DNA from 2 places in the Levilactobacillus sp. FUA 3915 genome. Region 1 is predicted to be linked to the other one. Evidence: riboswitches for the same ligand, from Rfam matches in the RefSeq annotation. Region 1 holds a riboswitch; the other holds the start of a gene.

What was found. A riboswitch is a leader RNA that binds a small molecule or an ion and turns the genes downstream of it on or off. The one in region 1 is predicted to bind thiamine pyrophosphate.
Positions count from the first base shown of each region.
Region 2: it holds a riboswitch for thiamine pyrophosphate, as region 1 does, so the genes downstream of both, ACEPST_RS09240 (ECF transporter S component) here and thiW (energy coupling factor transporter S component ThiW) in region 1, are expected to answer to the same signal.

Region 1 covers NZ_CP168704.1:986,831-994,336, forward strand. Annotated here, with positions in the region: gene ACEPST_RS04800 (TetR/AcrR family transcriptional regulator) at 1-120, opposite strand, end outside; gene ACEPST_RS04805 (MFS transporter) at 586-1,770, opposite strand; gene ACEPST_RS04810 (hypothetical protein) at 1,888-2,367, shown strand; gene ACEPST_RS04815 (IS256 family transposase) at 2,701-3,873, shown strand; gene ACEPST_RS04820 (filamentation induced by cAMP protein fic) at 3,986-4,648, shown strand; gene thiW (energy coupling factor transporter S component ThiW) at 4,721-5,230, opposite strand; TPP riboswitch at 5,303-5,401, opposite strand; gene ACEPST_RS04830 (hypothetical protein) at 5,533-6,336, shown strand; gene ACEPST_RS04835 (response regulator) at 7,146-7,506, opposite strand, start outside.
Region 2 covers NZ_CP168704.1:1,986,342-1,993,847, reverse strand. Annotated here, with positions in the region: gene ACEPST_RS09265 (chloramphenicol acetyltransferase) at 1-399, shown strand, start outside; gene ACEPST_RS09260 (HigA family addiction module antitoxin) at 444-707, opposite strand; gene ACEPST_RS09255 (helix-turn-helix transcriptional regulator) at 732-917, opposite strand; gene ACEPST_RS09250 (serine hydrolase) at 1,491-2,663, opposite strand; gene ACEPST_RS09245 (D-alanyl-D-alanine carboxypeptidase family protein) at 3,288-4,460, opposite strand; TPP riboswitch at 4,682-4,771, shown strand; gene ACEPST_RS09240 (ECF transporter S component) at 4,858-5,418, shown strand; gene ACEPST_RS09235 (ABC transporter ATP-binding protein) at 5,980-7,389, shown strand; gene ACEPST_RS09230 (energy-coupling factor transporter transmembrane component T family protein) at 7,386-7,506, shown strand, end outside.

The sequences.
Region 1 (7,506 bases):
CGTCACGATCCGCGCAACCTGTGCGTCGGCTAAGCTATGATTAGAAAATTCTGTTAGCAAGGCCGCCATCACGCGCGCCTGTTTTTTAGCATTTAAATTTTTAAAAGTTGTGGAAGGCATGTAAACGACTCCTTTCAAGTTAAAAGTGACATCATGTCACTTTATTACGAGCATCAGCATACCATGTGGGTGACACGGTGTCAACTTTGTTGTAAAAAAAAGAACTCGGCTAGGTTTCGCCGAGTTCTAACACTTCTATTGTAAGTTAAAATCCACCACTAAATAATTTCAGACACCCAACACACCAATTAGTGAGTGGGGCTCGCCTAAATTAGCCAGACCAACTTGATGGCGGGGCTAAACCCGTGTCAGCCGCAGGGATGGTGAAAATGGGCCAAGCCGTGGGAGTTGCCTTAGCGGGTTTCCCGCTTAGGCAACTGCTATCTTTGAGACGCGTTTCTCAGCGGCTCAAAGTAAGTCTGGAGACCGCCCTTCGGCTCCAGACGCGCGCCCACAGCGTCACGGCCCATTTTCACCATCCCGGAGGCGATACCCAACAACGAAAGTTTCCCCCGCCAATTCAAGTTAGTCGGTGGCTAATTTTTGCGGCTCGCCAATCACGAAGTGGCCCGCCACTGCAATGACCAGGAACACCAAAGCCACCAAGCAAACACCCAGCCAACCGGCGTGACTCCATGCCCAGGTGGCGGACAAGGTCCCAATCGACCCGCCCAAAAAATAACTGAACATGAAGACGGAGTTGTTCCGACTACTCTGTTGGCGATTCAAGGACTGCACGATGGCCTGGCAGGACACCTGACTGAATTGGGTGCCCAAGTCGAGGAGAACAATCCCCACGATGAGGCCCAGCAGCCAGTGGCCGGCCAACCAGAAAATCAGGAACGCGACGCCAGAGAAGACCATCCCCAGGCTGACCGTCAACCGCGGTGACCGCTGATCGACTAACGTCCCAATCATGGGAGCGGCTAACACTCCCGCAATTCCTAACAGGCCGAGCAATCCGGCCACGCTACTGCCCAGGTGATACTGCGCAGCGAGGTAAAAGGCTAGTGTGGACCACAGGACGTTGGACATACCAAACAGGCAAAAGCCATTGATGGCCGCGCCGCGTAACGGTTTTTGACTCGCAAATAACTTGGGTAGCGTGCGAATGACCGGCCAGTATTTCAAATACTGATGGCCCCGTTCGTCGTGGGGAAACTGGAAATGCACGATGACCAGAAAAACCAGGTCAATGGCCGCCGCTACCAGGTAGATATCCTGCCAGGGCATGATGCTCCCTAGCAATCCGCTAAAGGACCGCGACAGGAGAATCCCCGTCAATAGGCCGCTCAAAACGATGCCCAAGACCTTTCCCCGTTGGAGTCCCGGCGCCAAGTACCCGGCATACGGGATGATGATCTGAGGTGCCACCGAGGTGATGCCGACTAATCCCGTGGCGACCGCAAAGACGCCGGCGTTCGGCGCCCAATGTGCTAATAATAAGGAAAGAATAGATAATACCATCATGAATTGAATCAACCGATATCGGTCGAAAATGTCCCCCAGTGGCACGATTAGTAACAGGCCAAAGGCGTATCCCAGCTGCGTGACCATCGCCAGCGTGCCGACGACCGCCTTGGACAGGTTGAAGTCCGCTGCAATTAAATTTTCAATCGGTTGAATAAAGTTCAGGTTGGCCACAATGACCCCCGTCACGACTGCCATCAACAAGATGGTCTTTTTTGACAACGTTACTTGCTCTTTCACTCCGCAAAACCTCCTACGTAAAAGTTTAAGACTTTTACGCGGAAAAGGCCACCATCCCTCATATTCCCGGTTAATCAGTCACTCTGGTATAATAGGCGGTATCGGAGGGGATTATTTATGAATAAATTTATAACAGGAACCATCGTTGTCTTGGGGCTAGCGCTCGGTTGCGGGGAAGCCACCATGGCGCAGGCTCAGGCCAAAACCAAATGGACGCCCGGCACACCGAAACAGTTGCGCGGTGTCTGGTACGCCAAGCCACGCGTGCAGCACATGGGCCACGACACCACTGAGATTACGAACAACGCGATGATCTTGATTCCCAAGTGGTTGTACGTGATGTACGACTACGGTACGCACGACTATGGCGGCAATCGCCTGGCCTACAAGAAAGTTGGTCAAGCCTACCACTTGCGGTCCTACGACAGCGTTGAAAAAACGTGGGCCTACACCAAACTCCAGCGTCAGGGGAAGACGTTGAAGCTACAAAAGTACGGGACACGTAAGACCGGAAAAGCCTTTAAGTCGCACGCCGGCCACACCTATCAACTGCAATATAAACCAAAATTAAGTGTCAGCGTTTTGACCCGCAAGTAAGCGAAAGCGCCTGGGACAAAACTCCTAACTCACGTATTGAAAAGGACTGTTCCGAGAAATCGATGATTTCTCGGAACAGTCCTTTTTTGAATCTTATGTATACACAGAGAAGACAATCCCTGCTATTCTTAAGGCGCTGAACCCCCCAAAAAGAGATTATGAATACGTAGACTCAAGACCTATGCCTAGTTTCAACCAGGCCTAGCAGTTAAAACCCGGGAGTGTTTAAATAATTATGTGTAAATAGAAAAATAAGCAATTGAAAAGGGAAAGCCTCTCCCTTATGATAGTTAGCAACCACACTCACTTCATAGGACATAGGAGGCTTTCCCCATGACTCAGTTTAACAAAGAAATTATGGCAGCACTAGCACAAAAGCAAGATTTGGACGAAGTTTTTCGGCAACATTTGGAAACGGCCATCAATGATTTAATGCACGAGGAACTTTCATCGTTCCTCGGTTATGAACCCTACGACCGCCAAGGCTTTAACAGCGGCAATTCACGCAATGGGCATTATCTGCGAACCTTTAAAACTAAGTATGGGGAACTAAACTTGGAGGTTCCACGCGACCGAAATGGCGCCTTTAATACGCAAACTATTCCAAGCTATCAACGCCAAACGGATGGTTTAGAAGCCACGGTTGTCCAGCTCTACGAAAAAGGGATTACCACTAGTGAGATCGCGGATTTGATTGAGAAAATGTATGGTGCTCATTACACACCACAAACGGTTTCAAACCTCACGAAGGTCGTTGACCAACAGGTCAACGCCTTCAAGACGCGCCCTCTAGCGAGTCGTTACGCAGTCATTTATGTGGACGCAACATACTTACCTCTGCGCCGGGACTCAGTGGCTAAAGAAGCCGTGCATATCGCCATTGGCATTCGACCAAATGGTATGAAAGAGGTCCTAGCATACCAAGTCGCTCCAACTGAATCCAGTACCGTTTGGGAAGAGCTTCTCGTGGACATTCAGCAGCGTGGTGTAAAAGAAGTCCTCTTATTCGTGGCCGATGGCTTAGTCGGCCTTACCAACACAATTGGTGACCACTTCCCTAAGGCTAAGCTCCAGCAGTGCCTGATCCACGTCAGTCGGAACATTGAAGCTCACGTTCGAACTAAGGACCGACAAGAGGTCCTTAACGACTTCAAACTGATCCATCAAGCAGCTACCATGGACGACGCAAAACAGGCCTTAGCTGACTTCATAGACAAGTGGCAAAAGGCGTATCCAAAAGTAACGGGCAAGCTAGAAAATAATCCTCATCTCTTGACCTGTTTCACTTTTCCAGCTGCGATACGCAGTAGCATCTACAGCACAAATCTCATTGAATCATTCAACAAGAAGCTAAAACGGCAGACAAAGAAGAAAGAACAATTTCCAAATGAACCAGCACTAGAACGCGTTCTGGTCACAGTTATTCGTGACTACAACGGCCAAAATTTTGAGCGAACGCATCGAGGTTTCAAGCAAATTCAAGATACGTTAGAATCCATGTATTAGAAGCTAGCTAATGGGAGAGGACTTCCATTTACACAAAAAATTTGACACTCCCAAACCCGGGCCTAACTATGCTAATATTACTATACGAGTACGCCTTACAGGAGGTGACACCATGCAATTTACAGATAAATTTAAAATGACTAAGCAACAAGCGCAGTTCTTTGCTAAAAAGAACCTGGTCAACTTGATCTACGCGACTTCCAAGTTTGAAGGCACGCATGCCACGTTACCTCAGACGCGGACCATTGTTGAAGGGATGTCAGTGTCTGGCATCTCAACGGACGACATCACCACTATCGTTAATTTAAAACGCGGTTGGCAATTCGCTATCGACAATCAGGCCCCCTATTCACTGGCTATCAGCAATGAGATCAATCGCTTGGTCGCCCAAGCTGATTCGCTTGACCACGGTCATATCCGTACAGTCAATGTTACGTTAGATGATACGGAATACGTCCCAGACATTCCAGTTGCAGACCAAGTTCCGGAGCTGATCAACGTAACTTTAGCGCAAGACAAAACACAGACTGAATGCTTGCTGGATCTATTGCTGTTGATGATGCGTAATCAGTTTTACTGGGACGGAAATAAGCGTACAGCATTCTTGACCATCAACTATCTAGCTATTCCCATGGGTGTCGGTATCATCACCGTCAACGAACAGCAATTGGAAACCTTTAACGAGTTGTTAGCGCCATTTTACGAAACTAATGACGGTCGACAACTGAAAGACTGGTTGTACGCTAATTGCATTCACGGACTCGATTTAGCTTAAGATACGGCAAGAGTGGGGACACAAAAATCGAGTCTGGGGTTTTGTCTGTCCCAGACTCTTTTTTGCACCCATTTACTTGCCCTGAAGCTTATCCAATCGTGGTGCAATCACGGTCGACCACATGCTCTTCAAGAGCGCGTAAGCCAAGATAACCCCGACCAAGGCGCTCATGAAGAAACTGGGTAGAAACAGCCAGACGGCCCCGGTCGTCCCCATCAACCAAGCGGCCATGGGATAGGCCACGAAGGCACCAATCACGCCCGACCCCAGTAGTTCCCCGCAGACGCCGGCTAGGAGCTTCCCCGTTTTCTGGAAGAGCCAGCCGCTAAGAAACGCGCCAATCATACTGCCAGGAAAGGCCAACACTGTGCCAGTCCCCATGATATTGCGAATCACCGAGGTCAAAAATGCCTGCGCCAAAGCCCACCACGGTCCCAACAAAACGCCAGAGACCACGTCGATCAAATGCTGAACCGGGGCAACCTTGGCGACCCCAATCGTAAAGGAAAACACACTCCCACCAATCACGGCCAACGCCACCAACATGGCGGTCAGCGTTATCGGATACACTTTCTTGGACATCCTCGTCACACTCCTACTGCAAATTTACCAAAAAAGTCCCCGTTCCCCACGACGACGGCTCCCCTGGCATTTCCAGCAGACCGACCTCTTTCCTACGCGAGTCTTAGCTCAACAGGTTCAAAGGGATTGGCACGTGTCCATCTCAGCCGACTGGCACCCCTAGTGTCTTTTTCAGTTAATCCCGACTATACCGGGTGTAAAATTCAAAAGCAACTCATAATATGCTGGACTGATTGAACGTTAATTGGATTATCTCTCACATCAAACGGCAGACTGGTATACTAGGCAGTGGAGGGGATTATATGTTCAAAAAGATCGTTATCTTAACTGTTTTAACACTGTCTGCCATTCTAATATGGCCTACTGCCGCGCACGCGAGCCAGTACGTGACGACCGACAGCTACAGCCTGTCGCGGCCATCCTACTACCATAACCGGGATACTCAGACGCACTATTTGTGGAATCAACAGCACACGGCCAAATTACATAATACGAAATACTTTCCGCACACGACCTGGGTCGCCCAAAAGACGGCGCTACTCCAGCACGGCACGCACGTGGCCCGTTACTACTACGTGGTCAGTAAGAACAAACGGACTGCGGGTTGGGTCTGGCACGGCTTTCTAAAGTCCGGGACTTACCGCAAGCAAGTGCTCGCTACCGATGGACTCAGCCTATCAACGGCCCTGAACACTACTGACCAGAATCAGCTCAATCTTTTTGTCATTAAGCAGTTACAAAAGGATGGTTACGAAAACAATAACCACCTCGCAATGATGTACGATTACTACATGTCTAATCACCTGACGCCCGACCAAATGTCCATGGCCGCCGTCATCCAGCTTGTGCGGATCAAGAACTTAGACGCCGAGAAAATTACGACGGTCAATCTCCCAGCTATCACAAATCTAGCAGCGGCGATTGACCCCCAGCATCACAACGCCAAATTGGAAACGATGGGCAAGGGCCAACTGGGCCTCAAAATCGTCGCCAGCGTCGAGAAGGCACTAGTTGCCAACCACGATACGACCTACGTTTTATACCCAACGGCGAGCGGTAATCTGACAAATGGCCAGATTTCCTTCACGCTGTATCTTTACGAATGATGACTAACTAAACACACACATGACACAAACACAAAGGCCCCGAGAAAATTTCTCAGGGCCTTTACGTTTGTAAAAGATTCTAACCTTATTGACGTAAACTTCAGCAAATCAGCATCCACCACTAATCTAGGTCTATACTCTTCGTAGCGATAGCCGGAGTGGAGGCCGTTTACATGAAACCAGTTAACATTTTTGACACCTACTCTAAATGGTTTAAGCTGCTAAACGCACTCTTTATCCCTTTTGCCATATTAGAGCTGGTAGCAATCAAGCTGAACATCTTAAGCCTAATCGCCTCAATACTCAGCGGCATTTACTTTAGTCTCTGGTTTGTATCCCTTATCGGCGAGAGCATTTACAGGATCATCAGATACTTGATTCGGAATCGTCCTAAAAATTAAAGCGTGCTCAGGCTCAAACCTGAACGCGCTTTTTACATAGATAGTTATTTTAGAATATTATTCTGTCCAATCCTACCAAACCACAACCAACACCTTGACCATAACCACAAGTTTCAGTTCTAAACCCGTGCCAGCCGCAGGGATGGTAAAACTGGGCCTAGCTGTGAGCAATGTCAGTGACCAGAGGCGGGTCAAAATGCCCGGCTGTGTCGGTGGTCTTGGCTGGGGTATTCTCCCAGCCTAGCCCACGGGACAACCTTTGAGACCGCTCTTCGGCTCAAAGTTGAGGTGGAAGCCCGCCCCTCAGGCTGGAACCGGCCCCACAGCAGGGTGTTTTGAACCCACCGGCGGGAACGGACAGTCCCCACAGCGACCAGGCCCAGTTTTCACCAGCCCGGAGGCGCCAGTTTAGAACTCGATTAACTTGTGGTGGATGGCGTAGCGGACTAGCTCGACGTGCGACGTCAAATCCAATTTCCGCATAATACTAGCCTTATGCGCCTCCACCGTCTTGGTCGTGATATTCAGCTTAGCCGCCACTTCCTTGTTGGAGTACCCCAAAGCCACCAGCGGCATGACTTCCCGCTCCCGTTTGGACAACGGACTGTGGCCCCACAGATTGGTCTTGTTCACGTCCGTGAGGATATTCTTGATGTCTGACTTCAGCAAGATTACGTTCTCATCCACGTAATGCCGGCCGTTCACAATGGTCGTGATGGCATTGATGATTTCGCTATCCGGCGAACTCTTCAGGACATAACCAGACGCG
Region 2 (7,506 bases), 1.0 Mb from region 1:
CCAAGCTACTCCGTCATGCACACCGACCACACCATCTCCAGTCTCTGGACGGCCTACGACGCCAGCTTCACCCAGTTTTACCAAAACTACCTGGCAGATCAAACCCAATATGGCGACCTGCACACGCCGATGGCCAAGGCGCCCCAGAGTGCCAACACCTACATGATTGGCAGCATCCCCTGGACACACTTCACCAGCTACACGCCGCTGCCCTTCACGCCATTGAACACGTTCTTCCCGGTCATCCAGGCTGGCAAGTTCGTCAACGAAAGCGACCACTGGCAAATGCCCCTCTCCGTGACCATCCACCACGCGGTCGCGGACGGCTACCACGTGAGTCAGTTCTTCACGAAATTACAAAATGCGTTCGATCACCCAGAAACTTGGTTGGTCGACTAATGAAAAGACCGCCCACGGATTTCTCGTGAGCGGCCTTTTTGTGCCTATTGTTCAGCTAAAGCTTGATGGTAATTCTGATCGTACCGAAGCCAAAACGCAGCGGGCACATCGAAGACTTGTGTCAGTGCGCTGGCAAACTCGGGCGTGATTCGCGTATGACCGGCCAACACTTGCCGGACATAAGCGACGGATACCCCCGTCTTTTCAGCCAAGTCCGCTGGCGTGATTTGTAACAGGTCGATGGATTCTTGTAAGGTTTCCCCCGGAGCTATTGGCACGGGGAATCTGTAGGTTTCTCGGTTAGTCATTGTCTGGCACCCTTTCCTTCAGCGCTAATTTCTGCACAAACGCCGGGGTAAGCCTAATCGTCCCGCCAGCACAGCCGTTACGTACGAAACCGAGGTGCCCGTTCGTGGGGCTAACTGTGCTGGAGAGATACCCAGCAGGTCAATGGCCTCTTGCAAGGAGCCCCCTGGCGCTACTGGCTCGGTGAATTCATGTTGATATCGTTCGATCATCTAATCGCTCACTTCCTGTAGTTGGTCCCATCATACCGGGACCACCGGTGAAAAGATAGCAAACGCCCCAACAACCAGATCACCCCAACACTAGTTGGATAGAAAAATAAAAACGCCATCCCATTGTTTCAGGACGACGCTTAGTAATTAGTCAGTTTAAAAGACAATCAATCTGATTAGCCGCCACAGAGACAGGGTGACACTTAATCGGGCTCAACCCGTATCAGCCGCAGAGCTGGGAAAACCGGGCCAGCCGTGGAAGTGACCAGTGACGATCCAAGGTGACGGGAACGGATACCCCCATCCCAGTAACCAGTCACCTCTCACGACGCAGAACGACACAATCCTGGGCTAAACCAGTGTCAGCCGCAGGGCTGGTGAAAATGGGCTCAGCCGTGGGAGTTGCCTTAGCGGGTTCCCCGCTTAGGCAACTGCTATCTTTGAGACGCGCTTCTTAGCGGCTCAAAGTAAGCCCGAAGACCGCCTTTCGGCTTCGGGCGTGCGCCCACAGCGCCACGGCCCATTTTCACCAGCCCGGAGGCGCTGTCCACAAACACAAGTTTAACCCCCAGATTAAGCTTTCATGCTGCTGTAGCTGTAGGCTTGCTTCATCAGGGATTGCGTTTCCGTGAACTCATTAATATCATGCAGCACCACGGTAATCACCCGGTGCTTGCCAGCCTGTTGACCAGTCCCCACGAAGCAGTACCCAGCCAGCGGCGTGTACCCGGTCTTCAAGCCATCAACGTTCAATGACGCCTTGTAGTATTTCCGACCAGACAGCATGTTGTTATAATTGTAGCAGAGTTGGCCATCAACGGTCTTTGACCCAACCGCGCCGTCGGTCAAAATTTGGGGGTAGTCTTGGATCAGGTGCCGCGCAATCAGCGCCACATCCTTGGCGGAGACCATGTTGGCATTGGCTGTCCCGTAGGCGTAACCAAAGGCCTTCAAGTCACTGTTTTCCAGACCGGAAGCCGAGACGAAACTGGCCTTACCCAGGTTCCAGCTCTTGGCTTGCGCGTTCATCTGTTGAATGAACTTAGCATTGCTACCGGCAACCCATTCGCCCAAAGCGATTGCCGCGTTGTTGGAAGAATCCAGCAAGGCCGCGTCATACAGCTCTCTGACGGTGTAAGTGTGCCCCGTTTGGAACACAAAACCGCCGCAGGCAGAACTCTTGCTCATGGCAATCAGGCCCTTGCTACTGGTGTCGACGACCTGGTTCCAAGTAGATGCGTTGCCGTCAACCTTTTGTAAGACCAGGTACAGCGTCATCAATTTAGAAACGGACGCGATGGGCCGCGCCGTGTTGGCACTCTTGGACCAGACGGCCTTACCCGTCGTGTAGTCCATGGCAATAGCGTTCTTGGCGTATTTCAGACCGAATGGCGCCTTTCCTTTGGTCAGGTAGCCGTGCCAGATCCAGCCCTTCACGGAACCAGACTTGTTGGCCACATAATAGTAAATCCCCTTAGAATTACCGTGCTTCAAGGTTGCCTTCTGGGTGGCGTACCAAGTCGTGTTGGGGTAACTCTTCAGCGAAGCAATCTTACGATTATGCGCCTGATTATAAATGGCCCCTGCCGTGCTCTTCTTGTGGTAAGCCGTCTTGGTCATGGTCGCCGTCGACACCGTAGAATAAACGGCCGCATCGGCAGTCACCTGCAAGCTCAGCCCGGCACCCAGCGTCAATACAAACATTAACGCCAGCACCAGCCACTTGGTTTTTCCTGATTTCATCATATGTAGACCTCTCCTCATTAAAAACTTTATATAAGTCACCCTAACACGATAAACGCCGTTCCCACAAGGATTCCGGCCCATCTGTAACTTACTTGTTGGGGACGTAACTTTACCGTAATCCACAAGTTGGTGGCTAAATAACTAGGATGGTTAACGATTGTGGACTCTTCAGTAGACACAATTCAAGCCACGAAAAAGGTCCTACCAAGAAAACTCTCAGTAGGACCTTTTCAAAACAATTTTATGGCTATTACGTGAATCTGACCAACCACAACACAACCCCAGCAGTCAGCCACCTCCACGAAGCAAAACAACCAATCCTGCGGGCTAAACCAGTGTCAGCCGCAGGGCTGGGAAAACTGGGCCGGTCGTGGGAGTGACCAGAGGCGAGCCAAGGTGACCGGCTGTGTCGATGGTCTTAGCTGAGGTTTCTCACTCAGCTTAGAGCATGGGACAGCCTTTGAGACCGCCCCTCAGGCTCAAAGTTGAGGTGGAAGCCCGCTTCTCAGGCTGGAACCGACCCCACAGCAGGGTGCCTTGAGCTCGCCGCCGGGAACGGACGCGACCAGGCCCAGTTTTCACCAGCCCGGAGGCGCTGTCCACAACACAAATTTAAACCCAGGATTAGTTGTTCATGCTGCTGAGGCGGTAGGCGTGATCCATCAAGGACTTCGTCTCCGTGAACTCGTTCTCATCATGCAACACAACGGTGATCACACGTTGCTTACCCTTCTTCTGACCGGTACCCACGAAGCAGTACCCAGCCAGCGGCGTGTAACCCGTCTTCAACCCATCGACCTTCAGTGAGGCGCGGTAGTACTTCCGCCCCTTCAACAGGTTGTTGTAGTTGTGGCAGACCTGACCGTTGACCTTCATCGAGCCAATCTTGCCATCCTTTAAGATACGGGGGTAGCTGGTGATCAGGTGCCGGGCAATAATGGCAACGTCCTTAGCGGAAACCTTGTTGGCGTTGGCCTTACCGTAGCCGTAACCGAACCGCCGCAGGTCGCTGTTTTCCAGACCGGAAGCTGAAACGAAGTGGGCCTTACCCAATTTCCAGGACTTGGCTTGGGCGTTCATCTTCTTGATAAACTTGCCGTTACTGCCGCTGACCCATTTGCCCAGCGCGATAGCGGAGTTGTTGGACGAATCCAGGAATGCCGCGTAGTACAGTTGCTTGACGGTGTAGCTATGATTCAATTTGAAATGGAAGCCCCCACAGTCGGCACTCCGGCTCATGGAAACCAAGCCACGGCTGGTAATCTTGACCTTGTGATTCCAGTTGCTGGTCTTGCCATCAACCTTCTTCAAAGCCAGATATAACGTCATTAATTTAGAAACGGACGCGATGGGCCGTGCGGTGTTGGCGTTCTTGGACCAAACGACCTTCCCCGTCTTGGCGTTCATGGCAACCGCCGCCTTGGCCTTGGTCAAGACAAATGGCGCCTTCCCCTTCTTCAGGTAGCCGTGCCAAACCCAGCCCTTCACACTATTCTTGCTGTTCTTGACGTAGAAATAAACGCCGGTCGACTTGCCATGCTTCAGCGTCGCCTGCTTCGTGGCGTACCACGTCGTGTGCGGGTGGGTCGTTAGGTTGCTGACCTTACGGGTGTGGGCTTTGTTATAAATGGCTCCCTTGGCATGTTTCTTGTGGTAGGCCGTCTTCTTAATGGTTTTCGTGCTGACCGTTTTGTAGGCTGAAGCAGCGTTGGCAGGCACGACAGCGCTGATAGTGCCGCCGACCGTTAAGGCCACGGCAAACGCCATCAGGCCGCGTTTCATATGTAAATTTCTCATGAGTTAAATCCTTCCTATCGTATAATAATTAAGATAACCAACTATTAGAATAGCACTCTTGCCCCGCAACGGATAGCCCGATTAACCGCTTTAGACGTGAAATATCCCGGTCGTAACGAAATTGTAAAAAACGTTTCCATCCTGAATAAATCAACGACTAGGCACGATTATTTTGGGCAATGGTTGCATTTACCCAGCAAATTAGTTACGCTAGAGTCAATCAAATACGACTGGGGTGCCTCACGGCTGAGATCAAACCCATTGAACCTGCTCTGGTTAATACCAGCGAAGGGATGCGTACTTTTATGCTGTCAATGAACCCCACTAAGCACTTTCTTAGTGGGGATTTTTTTCACAATAGACTCCCCTGTCAAAAAATTCTAGGAGGCATCGGGTTATGAAGGCTTGGCATATTAGAGATATTATTTTGGTCACAATTTTAGCAATTTTTATGGGGGTTATTTTCTGGGTCATTAATCCCGTTTACACGTTATTGGCAGCGGCCCTCGCCCCATTTGGGCTCCAACCCCTGGCTAACGAAATTTTGCTGGGTGTCTGGGTCATGGCGGGTCCCCTGGCCGGCTTTATCATCCGGATTCCAGGGGCGGCCACGCTGGGCGAATTTCTCGGCGCCGTTGTGGAAATGTTCCTGGGCGGCATCTGGGGCGCTAGCACGCTGATTTCCGGCGCCGTGCAAGGACTGGGCGCTGAAATTGGCTTCGCCGCCATGCGCTACAAGAAATACAATTGGGTCACGCTGGTTCTGACCGCGCTGACCACCACGATTGTCACCTTCGCCTGGGACCTGGTCCGCAGTGGGTACTCCGCTTACCACTTTGGTTTCCTGATTCTCCTGTTCGCGGTCCGTTTCTGCTCGGTCTTCCTCTTCGGTGGCGTCTTAACCAAGCTGATCACCAACCTACTAGCCCGCGCGCACGTCTTACCAAACGTCAAATAACGGTTGATTTTACCATGCGCTTTACCGGGAAAAGAAAATTGACCGGAACGCTGGGGGCAGGACGGCTTAAACCTCGGCTGAGCCAATTTTCTTTTCCCTCACGGCCGGCACTGTCTGCACCCCAATCAATCATTCTTGAACAATTTTCTCATCCTATTATCCATCCAATCTCTGACCGCACCAAGGGTCAAAGATTACCCAACCGAACACAAGCTTAACAGCTTCGATACCAAATTAATCACAGCTAACTCACGACCACCCACCACAAGGTGAAGGTGGCCCTGAATCCCGTAACCACCAACGTTGCTGGTTACCGCCGTATCAGCCGTGAGGTCGGTGAAAATGGACTCAGCCGTGAGAATTCTCTTAGCGGGGACCTTGCCGCTTAGAGAATTGGCATCTTTGAGACGCGGTTTTCGCGGCTCAAAGTGAGCCCGAAGACCGCTCCTCAGGCTTCGGGTGTCCGCCCACAGCGTCACGGTCCATTTTCACCGACCGGCAAGGCGACTCCCACGCGTACCCGTAACCCAGCAACATCATTGTAGAATTGGAGGAATCATTGTGGCCACCGTAGCGGTTCATTCACTGACATTTACCTATCCCAAACGTTCCCGGCCCGTCCTCGATGACCTGAACGTCACGTTTCCCAGTGGCAAGTTTTCCCTATTAACCGGGGTCTCCGGTGGCGGCAAGTCGACGCTGCTCAAGCTGATTGCGGGGCTCACCCCGCTGCCAACCGCTGGCAGTATCACCTTTAACGACCAGCCACTGGCCGACATTGCCCCAACCAAGCGGGCCGCCACCGTCGCCATGCTCTTCCAGGAACCCAGCACGCAATTCACCATGGACACGGTGAAAAACGAGTTGCGGTTCGCCCTGGAAAACCAGTGCATTGACCCGGCTGACATCCCCGCCAAAATCACCGCCGCCCTCGATTTCATCGGCATCACCGATTTACAAGACCGGCTACTGATGCAGCTGTCCGGTGGTGAACAACAGAAGGTGGCCCTCGCCATCATCGTGGCCATGGACAGCGACGTCATTTTGCTGGACGAACCCTTCGCCAGCATCGACCCGCCAACGCGGCTGGCCCTGCTCGAAAAGCTTGTCGCCCTGTGTACCAAGCGCGGCAAGACCATCATCCTCGCCGATCACGACCTCAGCAATTACGACCGCTGGGTGGACCATCTGGCCGTGCTGGATATGGGGAAGCTGACCCTCTTGTCGCCAGCAGATACGCAGGCCCGGTTCGCGGCGTTTACCCCCGATAAGCTTCAGCTGACTCACGTCACTTTACCGGGTGAACTGCCCATCAGTCTGCAGGGCACGCAACTGCGCCTGGGACACGGTGAGCGTGAACTATTGGCACCGCAAGATCTGGCGCTATTTGCCCATCAAGCGACCCTGATCACCGGCCCCAATGGGAGTGGCAAATCCACCCTCTTTCGGGCGCTGGTCCGCCTTGGCAAATACCAAGGACGCCTGACCTACGACGGGACCGACATTCAAAAGCTCCCCCGCAAGCAGTACGCGCGGTCCGTGGGCCTCATGTTCCAGGCGGCCAGCTCGCAATTTCTCAACGTGACCGTGGCCGAGGAACTCGCACTCTCCCGCAAATTTGGCAACCGCGACTACTTCACGGCCGAACGGGTCCAAGACCTCTTAACGCAACTCAACCTGGCCGAGCACACCGAGCAGATCATCTACTCGCTCAGTAGCGGCCAGCAAAAGAAGCTCCAATTACTCTGCATGCTGATCATGGCACCCGCGGTTCTCCTCCTCGACGAACCGCTAAAGGGCCTGGACTTCGCGTCGATTCAAGTGGTCATGCACATTCTCACCACCGTTCAGCGCGACCTTCACCTGACCCTAATCATGATCAGCCACCAACTCAGCGGCCTGGACGACCTCATCACCTTACACCTCGCCCTGGCCGACCACCATCTCACCTACAAGGGGGCCCCAGCATGAATCCGAGTTTAAAATTAGCGCTCGTCATCCTGATTGCTCTCGAGGTGTCCTTCACCCAGGTGTGGACGGTCAACGTCGCCCTGATCATCATTAGTCTAATCCTGATGTTCGTGGGCC